Regions from separate parts of the Zhongshania borealis genome, predicted to be linked through region 2. Evidence: predicted binding sites of a transcription regulator. Region 2 holds the regulator's gene; each other region holds the start of a gene.
What was found. Region 2 encodes FNR, which switches genes on or off when oxygen is low (the NO sensors DNR and NnrR bind a similar motif). Its sites were predicted from a motif close to TTGATNNNNATCAA; they were not measured.

Region 1: the regulator FNR is predicted to act here: its motif matches at 1,875-1,888, upstream of ABD836_RS03570 (DnaJ C-terminal domain-containing protein).
Region 3: the regulator FNR is predicted to act here: its motif matches at 2,212-2,225, upstream of ABD836_RS03550 (ATPase, T2SS/T4P/T4SS family).

The regions. Positions count from the first base shown of each region.
Region 1 covers NZ_BAABDM010000001.1:769,418-773,708, forward strand. The annotation lists gene ABD836_RS03560 (DUF808 domain-containing protein) at 1-488, shown strand, start outside; gene ABD836_RS03565 (chaperone modulator CbpM) at 525-830, opposite strand; gene ABD836_RS03570 (DnaJ C-terminal domain-containing protein) at 830-1,786, opposite strand; gene ppsA (phosphoenolpyruvate synthase) at 2,024-4,291, opposite strand, start outside.
Region 2 covers NZ_BAABDM010000001.1:653,811-658,101, forward strand. The annotation lists gene ccoN (cytochrome-c oxidase, cbb3-type subunit I) at 1-907, opposite strand, end outside; gene ABD836_RS03060 (Yip1 family protein) at 1,017-1,628, opposite strand; gene fnr (fumarate/nitrate reduction transcriptional regulator Fnr) at 1,836-2,588, opposite strand; gene hemN (oxygen-independent coproporphyrinogen III oxidase) at 2,735-4,150, opposite strand; gene ABD836_RS03075 (hemerythrin domain-containing protein) at 4,153-4,291, opposite strand, start outside.
Region 3 covers NZ_BAABDM010000001.1:764,921-769,211, forward strand. The annotation lists gene ABD836_RS03550 (ATPase, T2SS/T4P/T4SS family) at 1-2,200, opposite strand, end outside; gene ABD836_RS03555 (APC family permease) at 2,366-3,598, opposite strand; gene ABD836_RS03560 (DUF808 domain-containing protein) at 4,086-4,291, shown strand, end outside.

The DNA.
Region 1 (4,291 bases), 120 kb from region 2:
AGCGAGTAAAAGGTGCAATTCGCACCGATTTCATTTTAAGCCTAGAGATAATTGTTATCGCGCTTAGCACAGTCCAAGAGGAAACGTTCAGCAAGCAGGTGATGGTGCTGGCGGTTGTCGCGGTCGGTATTACCGTTGCCGTCTACGGCTTGGTGGCGATGATCGTAAAAATAGACGACGTCGGCCTATTTTTACTGGAGACAAAAACTGCCCTTGCTAAGGCAGTGGGTAATTTTCTTCTGTGGTTGGCACCCGCCTTAATGAAAACCTTAACCGTAGTTGGTACTCTCGCAATGTTTTTAGTGGGTGGCGGTATTTTAGGCCACGGCTTTGACCACTATGCACAGTTAGACATTGCCCTCGGTCATCTGCATATTTTCGCGAATGGCTTGGCGAATAGCGTCGCGCAGAACCTATTTAACGGCCTTATTGGTGTGGTCACAGGTGCAATTGTGGTGGCGCTAGCAACGGTATTTGATCGCAAGTAAGCGCATTAGAATCAGCTGCTATTGAAAATTCCTAGATCAACAGTGCGTGAAACGACCTAAGCGCTGCTTTAATTGCGCGTTTTCCGTGCGCAATTGTTCGATCTCTTCCAGCAAGCTGATGGCTAAAGCAATACCCGGCCAATCGATCTTAAGGTCTTGATGGAGTCGCACGGCCTTCTTTGTTTGCATGACCATATGTGTGGAAAACACCCATTGCTCTGGGCTGTCGCCATGAGGCTCGACGATACCCTGCTCGACGATCTCCAACACAAAGTGCTCTGGTAGTTCTGCAACACGGCATAGTTCGTCAAATCCAATTTTATGCGCTTTAGTGTCATTCATTATTTATCACTCCACTCTGCGCGGGCATCAAATGCAGCTTTGTTTGCCAGTTCCAGCCATATTTTGTTGATATCGTCATTTGTATTTGTGGGCATTGTCACTTTTAACACCGCGTATAGATCGCCACGCCCACTATCTGCTGGAAGTTTTTTGACTAAGCCCTTGCCACGCACGCGCAGGCGCTGGCCCGTTTGGCTATTGGCCGGTATAGACATGGTGATTTTGCCATCTAAGGTCGGCATTACCAGCTTGCAGCCTAGCGCGGCCTCCCATGGCGCGAGCGGCACGGTGATAATGAGGTTATGGCCTTCCACATCGAATAGCGGGTGCGGCACTAGGCGAATACGCAGGTAAAGATCGCCAGCTACGCCATTAGGTCCCGCCGGTTCACCCTGCCCTTTTAAACGAATACGCTCTCCCGCCTCCACACCGGCCGGAATCTTAACATTTAAGGTTTTGGTGATCTCGCTCACTCGACCGTCGGCCGAATATTGGGGAATTGTATAGGAAATGGCTTTAGATTCGTCTGACAAGGTGTCTTCGAGAAAGATTGGTAAATCTGTTTCTATATCTCGTCCTTTTCGTGTTTGCTGCCGGCGACTACTAAAATCGCTATTTTGTCCTGCTTGGCCAAACATTGATGCGAAAAAATCGGAGAAATCGCTATTAGCAGAAAACTCCTCCTGCGGATTAGCCTCTGGACGCCAGCCCGGTGGTGGCCTAAAACCGCCGTCATTGCCACCATACTGACGCACTTCGTCGTACTCCGCCCTTTTTTTGTCGTCGTACAAGACTTCGTAGGCTTCAGTGACTTCTTTAAATTTTTCTTCCGCGTCTTTGTGATCACTTACGTCTGGGTGGTATTTGCGAGCAAGCTTACGGTAGGCAACCTTGATGTCCTTTTTGTCTGCAGTGGGCTCGACACCAAGCGCCTTGTAGTAATCTTCAAATTCCATTGACTGCTATTCCTTCGCATGGACTTACCGGCGAGCATAAAGGCCGCGTAACGTTACCTGAGTGTGATCCCATTAGTTTAGCTGGTAAATGATGTAGATCAATGAATGGAGTGGAATGCCAGTATCACTAGGAACGGTAGAAAATTATTGCGAGAAAGTCGCTGTAATATTGCCGTTTTAGGCAAAAAAAAGGCCGCATACGCGGCCTCTGAACAACAATGAAATCAAAACAAGGGATCAGGCATTTAATTTCTCAGACAAGAACAACCAAGTATCTAATACCGAGTCTGGGTTCAATGAAACGCTATCGATCCCCTGTTCCATGAGCCACTGGGCAAAATCCGGATGGTCCGACGGGCCTTGGCCACAGATACCAATGTATTTGCCGTGTTTTTTGCAAGCATCTATCGCCATTTTCAGCAGGGCTTTTACGGCGTCGTTGCGCTCATCGAACAAATGCGCAATCAGGCCTGAGTCCCGATCTAAACCGAGGGTGAGCTGAGTTAAATCGTTGGAACCAATTGAGAAACCGTCGAAGTGTTCTAGGAACTGTTCAGCCAGCAGCGCGTTGGCGGGCAATTCACACATCATTACGACTTTCAGGCCGTTTTCACCGCGTTTCAAGCCGTTGGCTTCAAGTAATTCAATAACTTGCTTAGCTTCACCAACAGTACGAACAAAGGGCACCATGATTTCAACATTGGTTAAATCCATGTCGTTGCGAACTTTTTTAAGAGCCCGGCATTCCATTTCAAAACACTCTCGGAAGGAGTCTGAAATATAGCGTGAGGCGCCACGGAAGCCGAGCATCGGGTTTTCTTCTGACGGCTCGTACAAGCTACCGCCAATAAGGTGCGCATACTCGTTAGATTTAAAATCGGACATCCGCACAATTACGCGCTTAGGATAAAAGGCGCTAGCGATGGTAGAAATACCTTCCACCAGTTTCTCTACATAGAACTCTGTTGGGCTTTCATAGCCCGCAATACGACGTTTAATTGCGGTTTGCACATCCCGCGGAATATCGTCGAAATTGATAAGCGCCTTGGGATGCACACCAATCATGCGGTTAATAATAAATTCCAACCGCGCTAAACCAACGCCAGCGTTAGGGTAGCCTTGGAAGTCAAAAGCGCGATCAGGGTTGCCAACGTTCATCATCACTTTGAAGGGCAACTCAGGCATGGTGTCAAGCTTATTGCGATTAATATCGAAGTCGAGAATACCTTCGTAAACCATACCCGTGTCACCTTCGGCGCAAGACACGGTAACCGGCTTGCCGTCGGGTAGTAATTCAGTGGCATCGCCACAGCCCACTACCGCGGGAATACCCATTTCACGGGCAATAATTGCTGCGTGGCAGGTACGACCACCTCTGTTGGTGACAATGGCCGAGGCGCGCTTCATGACCGGTTCCCAGTCGGGGTCGGTCATGTCGGTTACCAGCACATCGCCCTGCTGTACCTGATCCATTTCGCTGATGTCATTAATGATCCGTACTGGACCTGCACCAATACGTTGACCGATAGAGCGACCTTCACACAAAACGGCGCCCTTCTCTTTGAGCAGGTAACGTTCCATTAAGGTAGTGGATTCGCGGCTTTTCACTGTTTCTGGGCGCGCCTGAACAATATAAAGTTTGCCGTCGTCGCCGTCTTTAGCCCATTCAATATCCATTGGGCGACCGTAGTGTTGTTCAATAATCATGGCCTGCTTGGCCAAGCCCAGCACTTCATCATCATTGATACAGAACTGATTGCGCTGCTCCTCTTTCACGTCGACAGTATCGACCGAACGACCGGCACTGGCGTCACTGCCGTAAACCATTTTAATCATTTTACTGCCGAGATTACGGCGCAATACCGCGGGGCGATCCTTGGCGAGGGTCGCCTTGTGCACATAGAATTCATCGGGATTAACCGCACCCTGCACCACTGTTTCACCCAAGCCGTACGAGGCCGTGATAAACACGACCCCATCGAAACCAGACTCAGTATCCATTGAGAACATAACACCAGCAGCGCCAGTCTCCGAGCGGACCATACGCTGAATACCCGCAGATAAGGCGACGTCAGCGTGTTCAAAGCCTTGGTGCACGCGGTAGGCAATGGCGCGGTCGTTATACAAGGAGGCAAAAACTTCCTTGATAGCGATCATAATATTGTCGAGGCCGCGAATATTTAGGAAGGTTTCCTGCTGACCGGCAAAGGAGGCGTCGGGTAAATCTTCAGCGGTCGCTGAGGAACGAACTGCAAAAGACATGGATTGATTGCCATCTACCAGTTGCTCATACGCCTCAACCACGGCAGTATTAAGCGCTTCTGGGAAAGGTGTTTCAACGATCCACTGGCGAATATTCTTACCGACCACCGCTAAGCGTTTTACGTCGTCAATATCGAGACCTTTTAGCTCAGCGATAATGCGATCATTTAAGCCGCTTTGCTGAAGGAAATCGCGAAATGCATCGGCGGTAGTGGCAAAGCCTCCGGGAACCGAAACACCGGC
Region 2 (4,291 bases):
GCAATTTATGCCATGCGCCCGACAAGGTCATCATGCCGTTGATCATACCGCCCCAAGAAGGCGCTAGCAGAATCAATGACATTACCATGCCTAGGCTTTGCGCCCAGTCAGGTAGCGCGGTGTAATGCAAATGGTGTGGGCCCGCCCAGATGTACACAGACACCAGCGCCCAAAAGTGAACGATTGATAAACGGTAGGAGTACACGGGCCGACCAGCCTGCTTAGGGACGAAGTAGTACATCATTCCCAAGAAGCCCGCTGTTAAATAAAAGCCGACAGCGTTATGGCCATACCACCACTGCACCATGGCATCTACTGCGCCGGAGTATATGGAATAGGATTTGGTCAAGCTAACCGGTACCGCTAGGCTGTTCACAATGTGCAGTACGGCCACGGTGATGATAAACGCACCGTAAAACCAGTTGGCCACATAGATGTGCGACATCCGCCTTTTCATGATGGTGCCAAAAAAGACAATGGCATAGGCCACCCAAACGAGGGTGATCAGAATATCAATTGGCCATTCTAATTCCGCATATTCTTTTGTACTGGTATAACCCATTGGTAAGGTTATGGCCGCCAGCACAATAACTAACTGCCAGCCCCAAAATACAAAGGGGATCAGTGGACCGCCAGCGAGACGGGCTTGACAGGTGCGCTGCACCACATAGAAAGACGAACCCATTAACGCACAACCGCCAAAGGCAAAGATTACTGCGTTGGTGTGCAAGGGCCGAAGTCGGCCGAAGCTGAGCCAAGGGGTGTCAAAATTGAGTACCGGCCAGATCAGCTGGGCGGCAATCAGCACCCCGACAGACATGCCGACAATACCCCAGACAACAGCCATAACGGTAAACATTTTCACCGCGTGGTAGTCGTATAGGGGTTGTTGGGTTTGCGAGTCCATTTGGATTCCTTTAAACGTAAAATTAAAAGTCTTATAACGGTTTAATTCACCGTATTTTTTGGGGGATGTACGGGTGCTGCTAGTCTTTGCATCGTTCAGCTTTGTAGCGTCAACCGTCCACAAATACCGGCGCTAATCCCATTTCCCACAAAATGACCACGCCGCCCATAAGGGCCATAAAAATCACCATGCACACACCAACCACTGCGGAGGCATAGAGAAATCCGCGCTCAGCGGGAATGTTCATTACAATGGGAATGCCGACATAAAGTAGGTAAACCGCCCAGCTTAAACTGGCGATACCGACGAGCATGTCTAGCCAAAAAATAGGAAAGAAGCCGGAGAGCCCCGCAATGAAGAGGGGGGTAGCGGTATAGCTCGCCACGACCATGCCTTTGACCATGGTCGATTCGCTGCCATAGGTTTCGGCCATCCAATGAATGAAATAGCCGATAATGGCGAGGGCGCCCAGCATGGCGAGGTAGAAAGCAATCACAATGCGCAAGGCACTGGCGGATGTAAGCAATACTTGTTCGCCATTGCCGATGCTCCAGCCGATGACGGTGGTACCGTAATACCATGCGAGACAAGGCCCAATTGCGAGAACAATCGCATAAAGCAGTTTACTGGGCAGTGCGTTGGTAGGCACGCAAGCAACGGCATGCCACTGTTTATGGGGTGAAAATAGGAATCCCAGGGGATTGCTGACAAAATTAGCCACGGTTTGCTCGCTTGCGCTCATCCAATGATAATCGGCAAGATAGCAAAGCGATACCGGTAGCTAATTGATCTACGTCAACTAAACTACGCTTTATGAAAAATTTGGGAAGCTGGGGCGAATTTAAGCCCAATATAGAATTTACGAGTGCAGGCAGCGTGAATAAAAACGCGGCGTTTAAGTAGCGTTGAAATATTTTATAACGCTAAATCAATGTCCTAGAGACGCAATGTGTTTTAGCGCGTCGATATCAAGTACCACCAACTCTTTCTTATCAATTTCAATCAAGCCTTGCTTTGCAAACCGACTAAACACGCGACTGACTGTTTCTATGGTCAGACCAAGGAAGTTGCCGATATCGGTGCGTGACATAGGTAAACGAATGTTTAGGGGCGATAAATTGCGGCGCGCATTGCGGGCAGAAATACTCACGATGAGTGAGGCTAAACGTTCCTCGGCAGTGTGCTTGCTGACGAGCGTGATATGGCGCTGATCCTCTACGATTTCTTGGCTAAGTAACTTGAAAAAGTGCTTTTGCATATTTGGGAGCTTACCGCTGAGGTCCTCGATATTTGCGAAGGGGATTTCGCAAATTGCCGATACCTCCATAGCGACGGCGGAGCTGGCGTAACGATTGTGGCCAATGCCGTCCATGCCGAGGATTTCCCCTGGCAGATAAAAGCCGGTTACTTGCTCTTCGCCGCTATCTGACATGCTATAGGCTTTCACTGCGCCGGAGCGCACGGCAAAAACCGAGGAGAAGTGATCATTTTCGCGATAGAGGTGTTGGCCTTTTTGCAATGGCCGGCCGCGTTGGACAATTTCATCTAATTGCACAATTTCGTCTTGGGCCAGCGCCAGAGGCAAGCATATCGCGCTTAATCGGCAGCTTGCGCAATTGATTGCGGCGTTGTGCGGACAGTGCTTGTCTGACGGCGCGTTGTGCTCACTGACAGCGATCATGCTAGGCATTTCCTTATTGCGTGTTTAATAACACCGGATAATACCTACTCTTACTCACATTGTGGTCATATTTCAAGTGTTTGGCATGACTTGCTAATAAGGTGTCATAGTCTAAAAGCGGGGGAATCTCAGGTATGCCAGCTTTGTTAAATTGTTTTTGAGTAGCTCTGGGTATGTGCGTTGAGATATTGGTCAAACACCATGCAAACATTGCGCAGCATCATTCGCCCTGTTTCAGTAATGGTGATGCCGTCGTGTTCGATGATGACGATACCGTCTTGTTGCATCTCCTCGAGCTTTGGCTGAACATCGGCGAACTTTTCCCAGAGCGATATACTAAATTTGTCGGTGAAAGCCTGAGCGGAAACCCGGAGATTACAGGCGAGTTGCATAATGACATAAGCCCGTATTTGGTCCTCAGTTGATTTTATGACCCCTCTATCGATGGGGAGCTGGCCAGCGTCTAATTTCTTATAGTAGTCACTAATGTCGCGACTGTTTTGGGCATAGCTGTCACCGATGGCGCTGATGGCAGATACGCCAATGCCAAGCACATCCGGCGCCAAGGTGTTGGAATAGCCCTGAAAATTGCGCTGTAAATGCCCCTTTTTTTGGCACTGGGCTAGCTCATCCTCGGGTCGGACAAAATGGTCCATGCCGATGTATACATAGCCAGCCTCGATTAAACGCGTGGTCGCTAGGCTGAGCATGGCAAGTTTTTCACTGGCGCTGGGTAAATTGTGCCTCTCTATTGCCTTTTGCGCGGCAAAGCGTGCGGGCAAATGAGCGTAGTGGTACAAGGCGATTCTATCGGGCAATAGCGCAATAACGTCATCTAGTGTGTGGTTAAGCGTCGTGCAGTTTTGTCGTGGTAACCCATAGATGAGATCAAAACTGATGGAGTTAAAGCGGTAAGCTCTTGCCGCGCCGACAAGTGCGATAATTTCCTCGGTATGCTGCACTCGATTAATAGCTTGCTGCACATGTGGGTCAGTGTCTTGAATGCCAAAACTTAGACGATTAAAGCCCAAGCCGCGCAGTAACGCCAGGCGATCGGGGCTTACTGTGCGTGGGTCAATTTCGATTGAGTACTCTCGTTCTTGATTGGCGTCCAAATTAAAATGACTTGCGAGCAAATGTACTAACTCTGTTAATTCTGCGTCGTCTAGATAGGTAGGGGTACCGCCGCCAAAATGGAGCTGAGTTACTGGCCGCGTTGCGCCAATTTCCGTTGTCAGTAATTCAATTTCTATTGCTAGGTGATCGAGATATTCCCGCGCTACGCCGGGCTTTTTGGTGACAATTTTATTGCATCCACAGTAATAACACAGCCAGCGACAGAAGGGTAAGTGCACGTATAGCGACAAAGGGGCCGCAATCGATCGCGCTCTTAATAGGTGCCGCTGGTAATCGTCTGCGGTGAATTGATCAGTAAATTGCAAGGCGGTGGGGTAGGAGGTGTAGCGTGGCCCCTGCGTACTGTATTTAGCAATCAAGCCGGCATCTAGCGCTAGCGGAGCAGTGCGCGGCTTTACAGCGGTAGTTTGTATAAGTGTTGTCATGGTCAGTGTAAGTCGCTACTTGTCAGAATGTGGCTTTGGTTTAGCGCTTTGGATCGTGAGATATATTCAAACTGAGCCAGATCATCGTTATTGGCTGTGTTTCTGCGAAGGGCATTCGCCACGGACTGCCAGTCGGCTTCG
Region 3 (4,291 bases), 110 kb from region 2:
GTGGCAGTTCAGTTAACGGAATATTGCCCTGCACTACGTGATCAAGTGCGCTGTCGCGCATAGTGACTAAGCCAGAATCCAGCGCCTGAGCGCGCAGCTGCCCCATGGGAATGCGCTGAGAGATTCCGTCACGGAGCTCAGCGTTCAAATGCAAATACTCAATGACAGCAACCCGTCCATGAGTACCAGTGCCATTGCACTGCTCACAACCTTTACCGATAAACGCTTTAAAATGCTTGGGAGGATCACGAGGAAATAATTCTTTTAGTATCTGCGGATCTGGCAGTGCCTCGTATTTACAGTGCTCGCAAATACGCTTAGCTAGGCGCTGGGCCATAACTGCCAACAATTCGCTGGCAAGTGAGTTAGGGTGAACATTAAGGTCAAATAAGCGCTGTACGGCATCTATTGCGTCATTACAATGCAGTGTCGACAAAACAATATGCCCAGTCTGCGATGCCCTTATGGCCTCGAGTGCGGTTTCATGATCGCGAATTTCGCCGACAAGAACTACATCGGGGTCTTGACGTACAAAGGAGCGCATTGCATCAGCAAAGTTAAACCTGATTTCGGGCCGAACCCGGACTTGTTGTATGTCGTCTATAGAGTATTCAACGGGGTCTTCAATGGTGATGACTTTGCGGCTGGTGTCGTCGGCCAGTAATTGCAATCCCGCGTTTAGCGTGGTGCTTTTACCAGACCCCGTCGGTCCAACCACCAATACAAGGCCTGCAGGATTATTCAATAAGCGGCGATACTGGCCAGCAATCATCGGCGACATACCGAGGCTGTCGATACTAATAAGCGGTGAATTCTGGGCTAGTATACGAATAACGACATGCTCGCCATGTAATGCGGGCTGAACCTGTACTCGCAAATCAAAGCGAGCATCTCCTACTCTCACTTGAGCACGTCCACTTTGCGGCAAACGACGCTCGGCAATATTCATTTCGGCCCGTAACTTAACCACATTTACAAGCCCAAGGTATTCGCTACGACTAATTTGGTAATGCTGTAAGTCGCGCAATTCGCCGTCTATTCTAAGCCGCACACGAACTCGCTCGTGGTATATTTCCAGATGTATATCACTAGCGCGGTCGGCCACGGCATCGAGCAGCAAGGCTTCATAAACCGCCACCATTCTCGCATCGGGAGGTTTACTGTCGAGTAAATCCTTATCTTGTCCTGCTGCACTAGTGTCTTTTTGCTCCATAGCTACGCGGCCGTCTTTTGCTTGACGGCTCAACGAACTCCATAAACGACGGTAGTCAACAGGAGTAACTAGTACTTTCTCGATAGTTAACTCTGGAAAAACCAGCTGGACTTCCCGCATAGGCGTGCCTGGCTGAGTACAGGCCACCACTAGACTTGTGCCTTCTATACACAGTGGTATTGCTTGCAAGTGGTCAAGAAAAGCTGTTGAAAACTGTCCGAATAGGGAGGGGTCAGCACTAGCGAGAAGCTCTTCTGTCGAGCGCAGCGGTATACCATATTGACGCGCCATTGAACGGTACAGTTTTAACTCATCGAGGTGCTGAAATTTACTTATTTCATCTACAATTAACGTATGATTTTTATCCGCAAGTTTACGCGCTTTGGCCAATAGCGCGGGGCTAACCAAACCCAATTCGACAAATACCTGATCATCACTCGGGGCCAAATCGACATAGCCGTGTTCAGTTCGCGCGATTTTATGTTGGCCTTGGTTTTTATACATCACCACGACCGTGTGGGAAGCCTTGTCTCGCTCCAAGCATATATATTGCCCGCCCACAGCAAGCTGTTCCCACAGTTTTTCGTGTTGGCTAATGTTCGGTGTAGAAACCAAAATAAGATCGAAGGGGCCGGCGCTAGGTGCGCCTTCATTGCCCTCGCCAATCCTGAAATCAATATTTTTGATACCCAGACCTGCAAGCTTTTCGCGGGCGACACCAGCAAGTATCGCATTTTTTTCAATTGCAACCACATGGCCACCAAAACCGGCCAATACCGCAGCAGCGTATCCCACGCCTGCACCCAATTGCAGTATTCGTGGTGACGGCGGTAACGTGCAAATTGCTAAACAGCGCTGGATTAGTTCCCGTGATGGAACGCTTCTTCCAATGACCAACTCATGCTGAGAATTCTGAACAAAGTGCTGCCTATCCACTTTGGCAATCACTTCCTCATATTGATGAATATTAATTGTATTTTCTTTCATAAAACAACATCTTAACTGTGATCAAAAAAATTGATTTGCAACAGAAAAACCCACTATTTGTTATCTATAAAGCCACCATCTCCGAGACACCTATAATGCAGCAACTCATTAAATAAGGACCGCTATGTCTACTCAATAAGCTGTTTTACGTAATTTGTCACCCAATTAATAATGACTGATCTGGAAAACTAGCATACCAATACAAAGGATTGCTGCCAGTATTGGATAGCTTTTTAAGCCACCAATATAAGTAATACTCTCTTTACTCGCGTCTTGATAATTTCCCCGTTGAAGCTTCCACAGGGCTAAATTCACTAAGGCAAAGATTATTAGGATAATAAAACTGGTGAATTTTGCTAAAACCACTAAAGGGAAAAACAACGCAAAGATCAGAATCGCAACACCTATGGTGAGCGTTGCGAACACCGGAGTCTGGGTCGACAACGACACGCGATGTAAAAATACAGGACCGCCGTACTGTTTAGACATCCCATAGCAAACCCGTGAGGCCATTATTAACTGAATTAACACCCCATTCACAATTGCAAACACACTAATGACGGAAACAACTTTGGCTGCGCCGAAACTTCTTTGTGCCAACATATCGGCCAACGGTGAATTACTGTGCGATAAATCTTCAAGTGGTAACGAGAAAATCGCAACTAAGGCGATGAGGACATACAAACTCGTCGAAACAAGTACCACCCAAAATATTGCTCTGGGCATGGTTCGCTGCGGCTGCTTTACCTCTTCGACAACATTTACCATGTCTTCAAACCCGATGAAGGCATAAAACGCCAAAAATGCGCCCGAAAGCACGCCAGTGAATTGCGCCACAGACGTCGGTACAAAAAGTTGTTCAAGTTTTTCTGGCAACTGTAGAAGCACATCACCGCAAAAAGCCAGCACAATGAGTAAACCCATTACCTCTATGACAGTTATCAATGCGGCTAACATTAATGATTCAGCTATGCCCCAAACCGCTACCATGGTTAACACGACAACAATACTTATCATGGCAATGGTTTCATTAACCGGAATTAGCAGTAAAAGGTAGCCGATAAAACCATTTGTCAGCGTCGCGGCTGACACAACACCAGTAAGAATAATAAGTATACCAACCGTCAAGGTAAGCCATTTTTTACCAAAGCTGTGCTCTATATAGACCGCTTCGCCAGCGCTTTTAGGGAACAATACAACAAGCTTGCTATAGCTCAATGCTGTTAGCCAAGCAATAAAAGCAGCAAAGATAAACGAGAGTGGCGCCAATAAGCCCGCCTCAGCAGCGACTTTTCCGACGAGAACATAAATTCCTGCACCAAGTATGGTGCCTAGCCCATACAAGATGAGCAAGGGCTGATTGATACGACGAGCCAACACGTTCGTGGTTCCGATCAAGAGTGTCCTCACCTCTGGTAATACGCGACGGATGACATACCAGCCCCGAAAAAGAGAAACAGGGAAGATAGCGGCGAACTCATCATCTCATAACAAGACTTTTCGCCAATTGACCTATATCAATGAGGCAGTTAGCCAAACCTATAAAGTGTAAATAAAAGATTATAGCCTAAGGCAAAGGACTCATAGTTAGTCGCTGTTATACGGTAGCTAAACACAACAACAAGAAAACCACAGGTAGTGGCACCCAAGAACTGATAAAGCACATCGCCAGCAAAGTAGGAGGACTTCTTTGCGTTACTTCTCTTAAACTTTCAGGATTTGTAGTGGCATAGTGAATTTGGCCAAAGCGACCAAAAAGACAGCCACAGCTTTATGCAAAATAAAAGTAGGACGCTGTTCAGGCCGCGACATGTAAATTTAAATCCGGCGCCTGTAGTATGCTTGCTCCTACACGAGTTAGAGTTTCCTTTTCAGGTGATTTACGATGGCAGCAGGTTCTCTATTAGCACTTTTTGACGACATTGCGACCTTATTAGACGATATATCCATGATGTCAAAGGTAGCGGTCAAAAAGACCGCTGGAGTTTTAGGTGATGATTTAGCAGTAAATGCTGAGCAAGTTGGCAGTGTTCGCGCCGCGCGTGAGCTTCCGGTCGTGTGGGCTGTGGCGAAAGGTTCACTGCTCAACAA